DNA from 4 places in the Alteromonas naphthalenivorans genome. Region 2 is predicted to be linked to each of the others. Evidence: predicted binding sites of a transcription regulator. Region 2 holds the regulator's gene; each other region holds the start of a gene.
The links. The regulator sigma-54, encoded in region 2, starts transcription at its own class of promoters, with help from an activator protein. The targets are predictions, from matches to a motif close to GTTGGCACGNNNNTNGNNT.
Positions count from the first base shown of each region.

Region 1: the regulator sigma-54 is predicted to act here: its motif matches at 1,772-1,790, upstream of AMBT_RS02605 (nidogen-like domain-containing protein).
Region 3: the regulator sigma-54 is predicted to act here: its motif matches at 2,127-2,145, upstream of AMBT_RS14910 (CmpA/NrtA family ABC transporter substrate-binding protein).
Region 4: the regulator sigma-54 is predicted to act here: its motif matches at 2,061-2,079, upstream of AMBT_RS02570 (PEP-CTERM sorting domain-containing protein).

Region 1 covers NC_015554.1:612,275-616,491, reverse strand. The annotation lists gene AMBT_RS02615 (efflux RND transporter periplasmic adaptor subunit) at 1-359, opposite strand, end outside; gene AMBT_RS02610 (PA4780 family RIO1-like protein kinase) at 669-1,526, shown strand; gene AMBT_RS02605 (nidogen-like domain-containing protein) at 1,850-3,094, shown strand; gene AMBT_RS02600 (invasion associated locus B family protein) at 3,169-3,714, shown strand; gene AMBT_RS02595 (PQQ-dependent sugar dehydrogenase) at 3,864-4,217, opposite strand, start outside.
Region 2 covers NC_015554.1:3,296,273-3,300,489, reverse strand. The annotation lists gene AMBT_RS14410 (HPr family phosphocarrier protein) at 36-308, opposite strand; gene rapZ (RNase adapter RapZ) at 308-1,153, opposite strand; gene ptsN (PTS IIA-like nitrogen regulatory protein PtsN) at 1,192-1,635, opposite strand; gene hpf (ribosome hibernation promoting factor) at 1,644-1,931, opposite strand; gene AMBT_RS14390 (RNA polymerase factor sigma-54) at 1,961-3,445, opposite strand; gene lptB (LPS export ABC transporter ATP-binding protein) at 3,521-4,217, opposite strand, start outside.
Region 3 covers NC_015554.1:3,422,725-3,426,941, forward strand. The annotation lists gene AMBT_RS14905 (ABC transporter permease) at 1-477, opposite strand, end outside; gene AMBT_RS14910 (CmpA/NrtA family ABC transporter substrate-binding protein) at 514-1,929, opposite strand; gene AMBT_RS14915 (methyl-accepting chemotaxis protein) at 2,346-3,674, opposite strand; gene AMBT_RS14920 (glycosyl transferase family protein) at 3,874-4,217, opposite strand, start outside.
Region 4 covers NC_015554.1:604,934-609,150, forward strand. The annotation lists gene prsT (XrtA/PEP-CTERM system TPR-repeat protein PrsT) at 1-1,022, opposite strand, end outside; gene AMBT_RS02570 (PEP-CTERM sorting domain-containing protein) at 1,129-2,025, opposite strand; gene AMBT_RS02575 (hypothetical protein) at 2,389-2,682, shown strand; gene AMBT_RS02580 (DEAD/DEAH box helicase) at 2,692-3,936, opposite strand; gene AMBT_RS22100 (DUF1272 domain-containing protein) at 4,129-4,217, shown strand, end outside.

The sequences.
Region 1 (4,217 bases), 2.3 Mb from region 2:
TTTTGCGCATTATAGTCACCCACTGCAGATTGGTAAGTACGGTTCAACTCAGGATTGGCCAGCGACAATATAACCGTGCTAGGTTCAACGTGCGCGCCTGGTCGCAGGTAAATCTCTGCCACTTTCCCCGCTGCTTGTGATGTTAATAAACGCTCTTGTTCTGAAAACAGCTCGCCAAATGCCTGACTGAATAAATCAATATTACCTTGCTCCACTTTTAGCACGTCTACGTCGCCGCTAGATACCACTAGCACGTCTTCAGTGTTTAGCATTATAGTAGCGCTTAGCGCTGCCAAAACTAACGCCCCCATTACATACCAATGTTTAAGATTTTTTTTCCGAGATAATTCTATTTTCATGGTGATCTGCCTTTTCCCTTTTCAACTGATAATGAAAAAGTCATGCCAAACATAAAAACAGTTACATTTCAAACGCTTAAGAAAACCCGTTCTATACAGCTTTCCATATCAAGTTCGATATCGAACAATAATGTTCGAATATTTGTAGGTAGTAAAAAAAAGGAAGAGCAGGATAGTTTTAGTCAAAAAGTGCCACGACTTCACTGCTCTTAGTTTTCAACACTGGTATACTGATTGAGCAATTAAAAAAATATACAGAGTACTTTTACTAAAGATGATGAAAATACAACTCAATTTAGCAGGCAATGAGTGAAGATACCTAAACGCCTACAACCCCTCGTCGATGATGGTTTAATTGATGAAGTACTAAGCCGCTTAATGAGCGGCAAAGAAGCCGATGTTTTTGTTGTTCGCTGTGGTGAACATGTTCGTTGTGCAAAAGTTTATAAAGATGCGGTTAAACGCAGCTTCAAAAAAGCAGCACAGTATCAAGAAGGCCGAAAAGTACGAGGCGGACGCCAAGCACGTGCCATGGGTAAACGTTCTAGTTACGGACGTCAAATAGAAGAAGAGATTTGGCAAACCGCTGAGGTTGATGCTTTGTCACGCTTAAATGAAGCTGGCGTACGTGTACCAGACACATATTGCTGTATTGACGGCGTACTGCTTATGGAGCTTGTGTCGGACGAACACGGCGATGTAGCGCCGCAGTTGGGGCATGTTAGCTTTAGCAAAGAAGAAGCAATAGCCCAGCATAAACTCATGATGCACAATATTATGCTTATGCTTTGCGCCGGTATTATTCACGGCGACTTGTCGGAGTTTAACGTTCTTGTTGACGACAAAGGCCCTGTGATTATCGATTTGCCACAGGCAGTTAATGCGTCAGCCAACAACAACGCCGAGGCCATGTTCGCCCGCGACGTTAATAATATTCGCCGTTATTACAGCGAGTTTGCTCCCGACCTTTTGAAAACTAACTACGCCAAGGAAATGTGGGCACTGTTTGAAGAAGCCAACCTAACGCCAAACTCTGTTCTTACTGGTGAATTTGAAGATGACAGTGAAGATGCTGATGTAGACGCAATTCTTGAAGAAATACAAGCAGCCGCAGATGAAGAGCAAGAACGATTAGCCCGTATTAATTTTTCTGATGATGATAATTGATAGATATATAAAGAAATAAAAATGGGGTCGGAGTACTTTTCGCCCGAGATTAGTTCATATCATGTACTCTAATCCCATTAATTCAGTGACCCCACTAATTCATAGATTTCGATGTTCTGCACTACATCAAACCCAAATTGATTAAATTTAATACAATCAGGCACTTACACCGTCAGCTTTACTTACACATTCTCATCATCTATATCGAAATAAAAAAATAATTCATATATATCAGCCAGTTAATCTATGGCATGAATTTCGCTAACTCCCCCCGCTACGCTATAAATAAAAATAAGAAACTATCTATAAGGATATAATTTTTAATGAAATTCAAGAACACACTCCTTGCTGCGTCTCTCTCTTTTGCCGCGTTCTCTTTGCAAACTCATGCTGACGTTATCATCTCAGGTATGGGCGGCCAAGCTGACTATGGCTCAGAACAAACATATACGGAGTTCGCGCCACTGTTCAATCTTCCCTTTAATGTCAATATTGATGGAGTCAACTTTGACACCTTTAGAGCATTTAAAAATGGGAATATCGATTTATTTAGCAGTGAACTTTCAAATTTAGAGCCTGTCTTAGCCACACTAAGCCCTTTTGTGGCAAGAGGAAACTACGACTGCGGAAGCTGTGGTGATACCTATATCGGCTCACCGTCAGAAGATGTTGTTGCCGTTACGTGGGTAGACATGAGTTTAGATGCATTTGCTAACGGCGATGATGAAACCAATCGTCAGAATACCTTTCAAGCACTAATCATCGACCGCTCTGACGATACAGGTCAAATTGGCGATATAGATATCGAGTTTCGCTACGATGAACTTTCTTATCGCGACGAAGGGTTCGAATTAAATCTAGATGGTACTTCTCTTGTTTTCGGTCAATCAGAGGCCGGAGTATATCTACCTAACGAAGAGTTTATTGCGTTACCTGGCAGCGGTACGGTAGACATTCTAGAACTCGTTAACAACTCAAATGTTGGCGAGGACGGTATATGGTCATATTCTGTTCGTAACGGTGAAGTGACCTTAGCGGGCTCTCAATCTGGAAGCGACGGTACGGGTACTGAGCTTGACCCTTTCATGCCTTCAGATGACGTAGATGGCAGTTGGGAATTCGAGTTTAGTATTACAGATGATGAAGTTATATTTATCGACCCTGACGTAGCGATTGGTTACGACTATGTAGTGGAGTCTGGTCCAGAGATTGCGTCAGTTATTTTACCAAGTGGCTTCGATGCTGATTACGAATTATGGTTGATGGGTACTTCTGGTTGGGAGTTCGCTGACAACCTTACAGCCGAAGAAGAGTACTTCTTTGGTCCTGACGGCGTGACTGAGTTTCGTATTTTGGGTATAGACACTACGAACATGATTGACCCAGACGATGCATTGGCATTTATTACTGGTTTGTCGTTCGTCGATACTGGCGGTGTAGTTATGACACAAACTCCCATTACTGAATTTGTTGCTAGCCCAACATCAGTAAGTGAGCCTAGAATGTTTTTCGTACTACTTTCTGCTTTTGGTTTGTTCGCCATCCGCGCTCGCAAAAGAACTAAATAAATCCGCTAGCGGTTAATGTTAATTACGTATTTGGGGCTTCGCAGCCCCTTCTTTGTTTACACTGGAAATTGACCATGAGTTTCATATTATCGCAGACCAGATTTGCGACATTTGCCGCCTTTTATCTCATATTCTCACTCAATCCTGGGGCACAAACATCCTCGAGTTCAACATCTACATCAACTACGCCTTCAATGTCTTCAAAAAGCAGCGTCTCAGAAAGGTGGAGCTATCAATGTAAAAATAAACATTGTTTCATTAGCCAAGTTTTAATTTCTCGCAACAAGGAAAAGGCGGGTATTGTAGGTGCTATAAATATTGCGATTTCTTCGCAAAAACTACCTATTGTTACCCTCAGGTTTAGCAATACTGCGGCGAAAGAATATGGTCTAGGGATAAAAATAGATGAAAGTAAGCCAATTCGCGTTAGTATTCAGCAATGTGACACTAAAGTGTGCGAAACCAATATGGTTGCAGACGATACCATGCTAGCAGAGCTTAAAAATGGCAAACGCTTTATGGTTGCTTTTATGAATACAGAAAAAGAACAAACAACACTCCCCTTTTCTCTTAGTGGCTTCACGCAAGCCTACGAAAAATTGCTAACCCACAGTAATTAATAGCAAGTAAGAAACAGGCTAAAACGGTAGATGTAGAATTTATGGGCCTAAATGCCCGCTACGCATTTTGACCGATTGGTAGGTAAAAAGCCCGATTTACTCGGGCTTTTTTGTGCTCTTTTAATTTAACCTAATACGCTTTTAGCCTGCTAATTATTGGGCCGAAGTTTTATTAAGCGGCCACCTTCTTTGTCTTCAAGTACATATATGTTGCCCTTGTTATCTTGTTCAACTTCACGAATCCGTTTACCCCATTCGTAACGTTCCGCCTCTTCAACATTCCACTTTTGACCATCTTGACTAAACGTAACCCGCACTAGCGCTTCTGAAGACAAGCCGCCAATGAAACCATTCCCTTTCCAACCTTTATGTAAATCACCTTTATAAATAATAAAACCCGCTGGGCTTATAGCAGGTACCCACGCATTTTCGGGTGCTTTATAAATAGGATAATCTTCGTGGTTCGGTATTTTTACACCTGAATAATGGTCGCCCTGCGAAAC
Region 2 (4,217 bases):
TTTAGCAGAATTTCTCAGTCGTATTGGAAGCTGCATTATTCGTCTTCGTTGAAACGGCCTTCAATTAACGTTTCAATGGCGTTTAATGCCGCTTCGGCATCATTACCTTCAACCACAACGTTTACCTGTTCACCTTGGTGGCTTTCCAGCATCATTAAGCCCAGCACACTGTTAGCATCGGCTTTCTTATCGCCTTTCACCAACACGATTTTTGCGTCAAATTGATTGGCTAATTGAACCAACTGTGTGGCAGCGCGGGCGTGTAAGCCCAATTTATTGACTATGGTAAGTGTTTTTTCGATTGTCATTACTGATTTAACTCGCGGTGGCGAATTTGTACATCGGGATGCATTTCGCCAAAGGTTTTCGCTAACGATTGAGCAATAAATACTGAGCGGTGCTGACCGCCGGTACAACCAATCGCAATGGTGACATAACTACGGTTATTGCGTTCTAAGTGTGGCAGCCATGTAGTGATTAGGTTCTGAATTTGCCAAATAAATTTGGTTACAACAGGCTGGGAACCTAAAAATACTTCTACGGGGGCATCTAAACCAGTTAAGTGTTTTAAATCGGGTTCCCAATGCGGGTTGGGGAGAAAGCGGGCGTCAAATACATAGTCGGCGTCTTTGGGGATACCGTGCTTAAAGCCAAACGATTCAAACACCAATACTAGGCGAGAGCTTTTCTTGCCTAGAATTCGTTCGCGGATAAGCTCTGCGAGTTGATGAATAGTGAGTTTATCCGTATCAATGTACAAATCGGCGCGCTCAACAATAGGCGCAAGCAAGTCTGATTCGGCTTTTATCGATTCAGATAAAGATTTGTTGAGCTTAGCTAGCGGATGTAATCGGCGGGTTTCGCTGAAACGCTTCACCAGTACATCGTCACTCGCGTCGATGTACACAATGGTCATAGACCACGATGAGGGTAGGTAATCTAAGATCTCTACCAAGTCCGCTGGATTTTTGGGTAGGTTTCTTACATCGATACTTACCGCAACTTGGTCATATTCATCAACCACGGTATGGGTCAGAGTAGGGAGAAGGTTAACCGGAATATTATCTACGCAATAGTAACCTAAATCTTCAAGGGCACGTAGCGCAACTGATTTTCCTGAACCGGATCGACCACTGATAATAATCAGTTTCACCTGCATTTCTCCCTTTTAAAATATGGTGCAGTGCTTTTTTAGCTTAAAGCCGTAATGATGTCATCACTGGTGGAGGCCCGCCTAATGGCTTTCACCGTTTCTTTATCACTTAGCTTACCCGCCACGGTAGCGAGTGTTTGTAAGTGACCTTCTGTTTTCTCTTCTGGCACTAATAGGGCAAAGAATATATCTACGGGCTGATCGTCAAGCGCATCAAAATCGATGGCAGGGTTGCTGGTTACAATAATGGCGATAACGTGTTCTAAGCCCGGTAATCGACCGTGGGGCAGAGCAATACCATTGCCAATACCCGTACTCCCCATTCGTTCACGGGTTAGTAGACTATTTAATACACTAGCCTGATCGATGTCGGGATTATTTTTAGCAGCAATGTCGCTAATAATCTCTAGAATACGTTTTTTACTGTTACATTGAACCGCACACTCGGTGCGGTCCAAACTTACTATGGCTTGAATTTCCATACTAATATTTAGTGCTTTTTCAGCTTTTCCTTATGCTTGATAACTTGCCTGTCGAGTTTGTCGATCATGCTGTCTATCGCCGCATACATGTCTGTATTATGAGATGAAGCAAACACTTCTGCGCCGCTAAGGTGCATGGTGGCTTCGGCTTTTTGATTGAGTTTTTCGACGTTCAGGATGACATGCACATTAGATATGTGATCAAAGTGACGCTCTAGTTTGCTGAACTTAGTATCGACATAGCTACGCAAAGAATCAGTAATTTCGACATGATGACCGGTAAGGTTGATTTGCATATTTCGTCTTCCTTAAATTATCAAGGCCTTTAAATAAGGCTTTTGCGTTGGTTTGACGGCGGAATCGATAACGATTCCCGGTATTTTGCTATTGTTCGCCGGGCTACTTTAATGCCTTGTTCGGCCAACAATTGAGCAATCTTGCTATCGCTTAATGGCTTGCTGGGCGTTTCCGCTGCCACAAGCTTTTTAATTAGTGCGCGAATAGCGGTAGATGAACACTCACCACCAGATTCCGTTGCTACATGGCTAGAGAAGAAATATTTCAACTCGAAAATGCCACGAGGGGTATGCATATACTTTTGCGTGGTGACTCGTGAAATGGTGGATTCATGCATATCTACCATTTCTGCGACATCATTTAGCACCATTGGTTTCATCATTTCTGGGCCGTGCTCGAAAAAGCCCATTTGTTGCTGCACAATACAGTTTGCTACTTTCATCAAGGTGTCGTTTCTTGACTCAAGGCTTTTTATAAACCACTTGGCTTCTTGCATATGCGAGCGAATAAATTGCGAATCGCTGCTGTTTTTAGAGCGTCGGCTCATGGCAGCGTATTGTTGATTTACGCTTAATTTTGGCAAGCTGTCGGGATTAAGTTCTACTACCCAACGGCCATTCTTTTTGTTTACCGAAACATCAGGAATAACGTATTCGGGTTCTTTAGTAATTAATGCACTGCCAGGACGAGGATTCAACGTTTGCAATAAGCGCATGGCTTCGCGAAGTTGATCTTCTTTCAAACGGCTCTTGCGCATTAACGTACGGTAATCTTTGCTGCTCAGCAGGTCTGAGTACTCATTAATAAGCTGTCTGGCTTCGGTCAGCCATGGCGTATCGTCCGAGAACTGGCGAAGCTGCACGAGCAAACATTCTTGCGGTGTACGTGAACCTGAACCAATAGGGTCGAACATTTGAATACGTTTTAGTACACATTCAACTTCGTCCATTTCTACCAACTCTTCAACATCGTCAGAGTTTACCGATTCTAAAATCTGTTCAATGGGTACGTTAAGGTAACCAGATTCATCGATGGAGTCGATAATGGCGGTAGCAATGGCGCGGTCTGTATCTGAAAACGGGGTTAAACGCATCTGCCAAAGCAAATGGTCTTGAATATTGTCGGTGGTTTCACCCTGAAACAGTTGGTCGTCATCATTATTAGATGGGCCAGGAGCGGGGGCAGAAGAGGCCGAGTAATACTCATCCCATGTGCTGTCGATTGGCAACTCGTCGGGAAGGTCGTTCTTTTCAAGCGCGTCACCAGCTTCCAACGAATCGCTAGATGCAGTGGGAGCCGCTTCCACAGAAGGGTCGTCTCCATCCATGTTGTTTTTCTCAACCGGGTGGTCATCACCGCCTTCTTCAACTTCTAAAAGAGGGTTTGAGTCAAGTGCTTCCTGAATCTCTTGCTGCAGGTCGAGCGTAGACAACTGCAGCAGCTTGATTGCCTGCTGCAACTGCGGTGTCATGGTAAGTTGTTGACTGAACTTTAGCTGTAAAGATGGTTTCATCTACGTCTTATTTTTAAACTCTTGTTGTGAATATACCCGTGCTTAAAACTGAAAATGACAATTCGGTTACAGTAACTATAGCCTGAATTGTTCTCCTAGGTATACATCCCTTACTTTCTGATTACTTAAAACTTGTTCTGCCGTCCCTTGCGCGATGAGTTCGCCTTGGCTCACAATATACGCTTTCTCACACACATCCAGTGTTTCTCTTACGTTGTGATCGGTGATGAGGATTCCAATTCCTCTGTCACGAAGATGTTGAATGATCTTCTTTATATCATTAACCGATATAGGATCAACACCAGCAAATGGCTCATCAAGCAAAATAAATTGCGGATCGGCTGCTAATGCTCGTGCGATTTCTACTCGGCGGCGTTCACCACCGGATAAACTCATACCCGTACTATTACGTATATGGTTGATATTAAATTCATCAAGTAGCGCATCGGCTTCTTGTTCTTGTTCTGATGAACTTAACCCTTTACGGGTTTGCAAGATAGCCATGATGTTCTCAAACACCGTCAATTTTCTAAAAATAGAGGCTTCTTGCGGCAAATACCCAATACCGCGGCGAGCACGTTCGTGCATGGGCTCGTGAGTTAATTCGCTGTCATCAATACTGATTTTGCCCTTATCTAGGGGAACTAAGCCAACAATCATGTAGAAGGTAGTCGTTTTACCGGCACCATTAGGGCCGAGTAGTCCAACGATTTGCCCCGTCGATACTGATAAGCTTACATCGCGAACCACTTGACGTGCTTTATAAGCCTTT
Region 3 (4,217 bases), 130 kb from region 2:
CAGCGGATTAATTGCCGCATAAGCTGATTTACTTAGCCCACATAAAATACCGACAGGGACGGCAATCACTGAGGCAATGAGAAACCCCACCATGACGGTATAAAGACTTGTCCATATTTGATCAAAGAAGGTAGGTGAACCGGTGAACTCGCGAGTTTTTGGTTCGTAAGTTGGGTCTTGTGCAACCCGCGCGGCGTTGCGCTCTTCTTGCCTTGTGTAAAACGCATCAGCTTTGTCTCGCTGAGCACTATGCTCAGTAATAAGCGAACCTGCCTGCTCCCACACTTGAGCAGGACCAGGAAATTGCCCAAGCGAGGTATCAATACTTTTTGCCACACCATTCCAAATAGCGAGGAACATCAAAAGGCCAATAAGAGGCAGTAGTAAAGCGGGCGCACGACTATAAACCGCCCCCATGGTGCCGCTCATTGGTGATTTGGCTGGCGAAAAGCTTAATATATTTGCCATCTTACTCATGTTGTTCTCCGCTATTTGTGTATGACAGTGAAACTGTTAAAGAACAGTTTCACCCTTTAGCCCAATGCCAAACTGTTCAAGGTAAGCATTTGGCTTGCTACCGTCGTAGGTAACACCGTCGATAAATTCAGATTGAGGTGGTTTGAAGCCAGTTTCAGTAGCAAATGTTGGGAAGTCCGTCGCTTTTGCTTTTCCTTCGGCAATAAGCGCTTTTGCTGCCATCGCGTAAACCTCAGGCTTATACACTTTACGTGCAGTTTCTTTATACCAATCGTCTGATTTAGGCTCTGAAATTTGTCCCCAGCGGCGCATTTGCGTTAAATACCAAATCGCATCACTGTAAAAGGGATAAGTGGCGTTGTAGCGGAAGAATACGTTGAAGTCTGGTACTTCACGCTTATCGCCTTTTTCATATTCGAAGGTGCCTGTCATGCTGTTAGCCAATACATCTTCATCAGCGCCAACATAGTTACTTTTCGCTAAGATTTTTACTGCTTCTGGTCGGTTAGCGTTGTCATTTTCATCTAACCACATCGCGGCACGAATTAACGCTTTAACCACACGAATGTGAGTATTCGGGTACTTATCGGCCCACGCTTGGCTTACACCAAATACTTTCTCTGGGTTGTTTTTCCAAATTTCGTAATCGGTAATAACCGGCACACCAATACCTTTAAATACCGCCTGCTGGTTCCAAGGTTCGCCTACGCAATACCCATAGATAGTACCGGCTTCCATCGTAGCTGGCATTTGAGGAGGAGGGGTAACCGACAGCAAAGCTTCAGCATCAATCTGCCCAGCATTGTCACCTTTGTGTGGTGCATAGTAGCCTGGGTGAATACCACCGGCAGCAAGCCAGTATCGAAGCTCGTAGTTATGCGTCGATACAGGAAAAACCATACCCATGTTAAACGGCTTACCTGCATCACGGTATTCTTCAACCACTGGCTTTAAATAATCAGCTTTAATGGGGTGAACAGGTTTGCCGTCTTCTACCGGAATATGGGCTTTCATTTTTTCCCATATTTCGTTTGAAACAGTGATGCCATTACCATTTAGATCCATACTGAACGCTGTCACAACATGCGCTTCGGTACCAAAACCAATGGTTGCGCCAAGAGGTTGCCCTGCTAGCATGTGAGCGCCATCAAGTTGACCGTCAATGGTTCTATCAAGCAATACTTTCCAGTTTGCTTGGGCTTCTAAGGTGACATATAAACCTTCGTCTTCAAAAAAGCCTTTTTCATAAGCGATGGCCAATGGCGCCATGTCGGTCAGTTTGATAAAACCAAATTTTAATTCTTCTTTTTCTGGCCAACCCACTTTTTCATCGCTTTGAGCGCTAGCAAGTGGCGCGACTAAGGTAAAAGAAAGGGCTATCGCAGCGGTTAAGCCTGCTGTCATTTTTTTCTTTATTTGTTTGAGCATTGAAACGTTTTTAAACTTGGTCATTTATGTTTCCTTTAGCCAAAAAAAAACCCACCAGCGTAGACGAATAAACGTCGCGCTTGGTGGGCTTCGATGCCGAGCCTGTAATCATTAGTTAATGAGGTACAGGCGAACTTATTGTTTGGGTGTTAGTTGTTGCTACCAGTACTCAATGTACTTTTTTGTTTTGGTATTGCTTCATAGTATAACTGCCATTAATAAAGCAGAGTTCGTGCCAAAACCCTAACACACTGAAATAATAGGATTTAGCAAAAACACAAATGGTAATCATTCTTTTGCCTGAACAATAACAGTGCGTTTATTGCACTAGAAGTGTTCGATGCACGGCATAGGGATGGTTGATGCACAGCGGGGAGGAGAATAGAAACACGAGGGAGACACCACACTCCCCCTCAGTGCTTTATTTATCGTTTCAGGCTTTACAGCCGTTGGGTGAATTGACCAATGGCGTTTACGACTTCTGAGGAGCCATTTTGAATTTCGTTCATGACTTTGCCCGACTCAGTCGAGTACTCAAGCGCTTCTCTCGCTTTTTCCTGGCCCGCTTCAATAAGTTGCACCGCATTTTCGGTAAGCTTTCTGTTTTCATTTACCACACTGACAATTTCTTCAGTGGCAGTACTGGTTCTTGACGCAAGTTGGCGCACTTCATCAGCAACAACGGCAAAGCCTCTTCCTTGGTCGCCCGCTCTGGCGGCTTCAATTGCCGCATTCAACGCCAGTAAGTTGGTCTGATCGGCAATACCACTGATGCTTTTAACTAAATCAGCCACTTTTTGCGACTGTTCGTCGAGTTCGCGAATCCCCTCGCTAGCTGTCCCCATTTGCGAAGTGAGCTCCCCCATAATTCGCACCATACTACCCACTACCTCTTTACCTTTTTGAGCTTGTTCTCCCGTACCTTCCGATATATTGAAAGCAACATTAGCGGCCTCAGATATAGCAAATTCTCTTTGCATTTGTTCGGTGATCGCCGTAGCAAATTTAACAACCTTATAAAGCACGCCTTGATCGTTCCTAATAGGGTTGTAGGAGGCTTCCAACCATACATCATTGCCTCGACTATCTACCCGCTTAAAACGGTCTGAAAACATTTTTCCTTGCGATAGGTCACTCCAAAATTGACGATATTCTGGTGTGTCAACTTCATCCGCTGGGCAAAATATTTTGTGATGCTTTCCAAGAATTTGCTCTAATGAGTAGCCCATCGTCGATAAAAAATTATCGTTAGCTTTAAGAATTTTGCCTGTCAGGTCAAACTCAATTACCGCGGTGGAACGGTTTAATGCATCTAGCATATCGTTCATTTCACGACTTTTATTGATATTTTTGGTTTGCTCTGCCATGTACAGCGCGATACGCTCTACACCACCGGATTCGTTAGTAATTGGCTGCAATATACCTCTGAACCAGCGGTCTTCACCATTAGCATTAGCATTAGCATTAGCAAGATTTATCGCACCGTGCCAATGCTGTGCTTGCTTAATCGCGGCAATAAACTCTTTCGTGGCGGGCTGCCCCATCACTCCCTGAGGAATGAGGCTATCCATGGTTTTTCCATCGAGCGCATTAGATGAAAAATCTATTGCATCTGAAAAGCTGTCGTTCACTTTACTGATTTTGCCGTTTCTATCCAATTCGACATAAAGCATTTCAGCCCTGAGTTCACTTTCCACCGTATGAAATGATTCAACATCTTTGCGTAAACGCTCTACTTCTTCTAATAATTGCTTATTCTTAAAAAACATCCCGTGCTCCTCGACATTCGGGTATAGCATCTCGCTCACACAAACTTCCCATAACGTTTATGAGAGCAAGCGAGGATGCAAAGTCGTTATTGCTTTACTTGGCTGATCTAAAGATAGCAGAGGATTTACAAGTTACTTAATTATTAGAAGAATTTGGAAATAATTTGATTCTAAGACAACAGCATTAACTTCAAATGGCCTAATGCTGAGTGAAGGGTAACGCGGTTTTATCTCGTTGTACCCAGAGTTTTGTGGCAAGGTCTTTCGCTTCATCTACGTCATACCCTTCAAGTAAGATAAGGTAACTCACTAGGGTTGCGTGAATGGCTTGTTCCCCATAAAGATGCGAAGTCTCACCTCGCCAAACCGCGAGCATATCGTTCACGTTCATTTGCGTATCTTTGAGGGCCATTTTTTCTGTCAACTCTGGAAGAATAATTTCTTCGGTACTTCCATTGCGCGTGACATAGAGTTCGGTTTTTCGTTCACTGTTTACTTCCGGATCTCCTCCATCGCCTCGAAAGCACAGCGCTTCGAACGCAG
Region 4 (4,217 bases), 2.3 Mb from region 2:
GCTTTTACACTGCCATCATTATTCGCAAGGTAAGTAGAAAATGCCTTCGCGGCGCTTTCATAATCTTCATTTAAGTACGACGCAAATGCATTGATAAATTGCAGCTCTTGGCTACTTTGCATAATATCTTCAGGCAATAAAGTTAGTGCTGCTAAAAGTTCGTCGAATACTTGCTTGGCTATCTCGGTTTGATTGTTCTTAGCGCGAAGCTGCCCTAAAAGTAATTTAACGTAAGGGTCCCCGGGGGTTTGATCTACTATTGTTTGGACAATTTTTAGTGCGGCATCATTACTGTCTATAGCCATATAGGCACTCGCCAAAGAACGCATGATAATGGGGTTTTCAGCAGACAAAGAGTGGGCGTTTTCCAAGAAACTCACCGCCTCTTGTGTATTACCTTGTTGATAGGCTAACTGACCGCGTAAATGAAGTGTTTGAGGGTTTTCTCCATACTCTCTTGATGCTATTTGGATATAAGATTTGGCTTTCTCAAAATTGCCTATGTAGAGGTAGTGGGATGCATAAGTTTGTAAAACGCGTAAGCTATTGGGTTGTAGTTCATTTGCTTGGTTTAAATATTGTATGGCTTCTTCAGGCTTTGCCGTTTGATGCTGCGCGCTGCTTTTAATCAGCAGTAATTCGAAAGCTATATCTTGCTTCAAACTAGAAGTATCAATACCCAAAATACGTGAGTAACTTTTCAACACAAGTAATGCTCGCGCGATTGTCACTGCGGTGAGGTTTTTATCAGCCCCTAGTTGTTCCGCATCATATAGCTCTTGTAAAGCAGCATCAAAAAAACCTTTTGTGTAGAGTATTTTTCCCATTAATATCTTCGAGGGCACGTGGCTTGGATTGGCCGCAAGAGCATTCTTCAAATGAATATATGCGCTTTCCGTGTCTTTTTGTGACATGGACTCTAAAGCAGACTCAAAATACTGCTCTTCAACCTCAATAGCTTTGCTCGATACAGAAAACAGCAGAAAAATTAAAGTGATGATGACAAGACGATTGTAATACATGAAGCAACCATTTGGCCTAGATAGGAATTTCAGTTTACGTAAGAATGTAAAGTGGATAAACAAAAACGACGCTTTACAGCGCCGTAGTGTCTCATTTGTAGCAAAGCTATTTCGACTTTTTACGTCTTAGCAATATTAAACCAGCACTTAAAAACAACGCTATGCCTGCGGGTTCAGGAACTTCTGTGGCTTTTACAATAAGGTTATTGATGGCGCCTGAGCCTGGAAGGTTAACTACCAGTTTAGTTACGTTAGTGTACAGCGATGCCAATTCCGTAGAAACAAAGTCTTTTCGTGCGTATTCATTGTTGCCTGGCGCTAGCACTTGGGTGCTGCCTGATGTGCCGTCGGCATAAAAAAAGTAGATGAGGTTTTGAGGCGACGTTGTATCTGTACGTTCAACCCCTTCAACGTCGAAAAAGTCTAAATTAAGAACATCTACTGGGCCATTGGTAAAATCAAATACAAAGAAACCACCGGGACGCGTCGCTTCATCATCTGGGTTTGTGCACGTTATTGCATCGCAAGCATGCTCATTTAAAATTAACGCATTCCCAGGGCGAGACCATAAGCCGCCTCCGGTTCCCGCTTGAGCTTTGATGTCTGCATAGTAGCTTTTGTAGTCGGTGAGCTGATCGTACTCATCGCCCGAGATAGCGCCTAACCAGCTACCGTTAACCTTGTCAAATTCAAGGTCAGGATCTTGAGTGTTGTTAGCCTGCGTATTAAAAGCTGCCTGTCTACTGCTATAATCTGGGTTAGTAGCATTTGAATCGTCATTACACACGCCCGTAACTCTATTTGTACCAGCAGCGGCGGCACCGTTCGTATTACAGCTTGAAATTAATATGCCCCAGTCAGCGTATTCGTCATCGATAACCTGTCCATTTTGAATTTTATTTAGATTTGCATCCAAATCAAAATCGACGACTCTAACTGTAGCCAGCACATTTGCTGACGACACACATAAAACAACACAAACCAACTGCTTTAACGACAACATTTAAGTTAAGCTCCATAATACGTTAAGTTTCACTTAAGCATGGATTGGGCCATCATTTAACCTCATGAATTAAAAGAGTTTGTTTTTAATTTTAACGTCAATTGTAAAGAAAGTTGACAGAGTGAGATAGAACTTCTTATACCTTAGTCTTAAGGTGCTGAGGTGAGATTTAAAGTGATGTGCCTTCATTCAACCTTCTCTTAGTATTTGCCAAAACTCATCTCACTGACTCAATACTTACCAAAAGTGCGCGGGCTCTATTCCATACTGGAAAAATAAACAAAATTTGCCGATAATCAAATCTTTAAACTATTGAAAGATAAAATGGAAACTCGACTCCCTCTGTACAAAAAGTTGTTGGTGATGTGTCGTATTGAACCTGGCTGCCTTGGGCCGCAGGGAGCAGACTATGTCGAGGAGTTCTGTGTTTTTGCTAAACAAAAACTGAAAGACAACCGTGGCCACTGTTTGCGTTGGGTTGTTAAACCTCGATATGACAAATCACTTCCTGAGCTAGAGTTTCAGATGAAGAACATTACGGTATCGCGTGAAAATGCTGACAAGTATATGAACAGCTTCGATATTGATATTGATGTTTTCGAAGAAGAGTTGGAAGAAACCCTTGCCGATTTAGTTGATGTGTTTTTTGAGCGATGAAGCGCTAAACTAGCGACGCTTTCTACGCCCTTTCGATCTACCTTTACCTTTCGGCTTGTCGTCAGCCTCAAAATTCCCGTATAAGTCTTCTTCAATCTTAGCAGCGGGTGGCTTCGGTTTTGGCTTCGGCGCAAATTCGGCAATGAAGGTCTTTTTAAATTGCCTGCCAAGAAGACGTTCGATGGTTTTTAGCTGCTTTGCTTCGTCGTCGCTGAATAGCGAAATAGCCAAGCCCTCTGACGACGCTCTGCCTGTACGGCCAATTCTATGAATATAGTCCTCAGCTACATAGGGCAGGTCGACATTAATCACGCATGGCAATTGCTGAATATCAATGCCTCTAGCGGCTAGGTCTGTTCCAATCAGTACTTTAATGCTGCCATCTCTAAAACCATTTAACGCTAATGTGCGTGCTTGCTGCGTTCTATTGGCATGAATAGACTCTGCAACAATACCTTTCGCTTCAAGTTCATTCCTTAACTCATCTGCGCCGCGTTTGGTACGCGTAAATACCAATATTTGAGACCAGTCATTATTTTCAATAAGGTGAATAAGAAGCTCGTTTTTTCGCTCTTTATCTACCGGATGCAATATTTGCGTAATCTTTTCAATGTGATCTTTAGCCCTAGCTAACTCGATAGTTTTAGGGGTGTTCAGCATCGTGGTTGCTAATGTTTTAATTTCTTTTGAAAACGTGGCTGAAAAGAGTAGCGTTTGACGTTTCTCTGGCAGAAGCTTTTGTATGTGATGAATATGGTCAATAAACCCTAAGTCCAGCATGCGGTCGGCTTCATCTAGCACCAATATTTCAAGGTGCTCGAAGTTAATATCACCTTGTTCATACAAATCTAGCAAGCGCCCTGGTGTTGCGATGAGAATGTCTACACCTTGGGCTAACGCATATTTTTGAGGTTCAATTCGCACGCCACCAAACACGGCGGTTGAGCGGACTTTTAGATTCTGGCTATATTGTTCCACGTTCTGGGCAACCTGTGCGGCAAGCTCTCTAGTAGGAGCTATGATTAGCGCGCGTACACAGTTAGGCTCAGAGCGAGGCTTGTCTGCCAATAGCTGCAAAATAGGCAGTGAAAAACTCGCTGTTTTCCCCGTTCCTGTTTGTGCAATCGCAATAAGGTCTTGTTTACTTAATATTGCTGGAATGGCTTCCTGCTGAATTGGAGATGGGGTGGTATAGCCCTTTTCAGCAACGGTATTTAAAAGTTCAGTACACAGGCCTAGCGCGCTAAATGACATAAAAGGGGAACCCACAACGCATTAAATTTGGCGTCATGATATTTGAAAATAAGAGTAGAGTACACTGCCTACCTTAAAACACACTATTTCTTACTTATGTCCTTTTTGACCCGCTAAGATTAAGTTTTTGCCCTACCATCCATGTACAAACAGGCATAATATCGTTATCAACAACCATCTGGGCATACCTCTATGTTGATACTTAAACCTAATTGCGAATGTTGTAATGCATCTTTACCTGCCAACTCATCAAAGGCTTACATTTGCACTTACGAATGTAC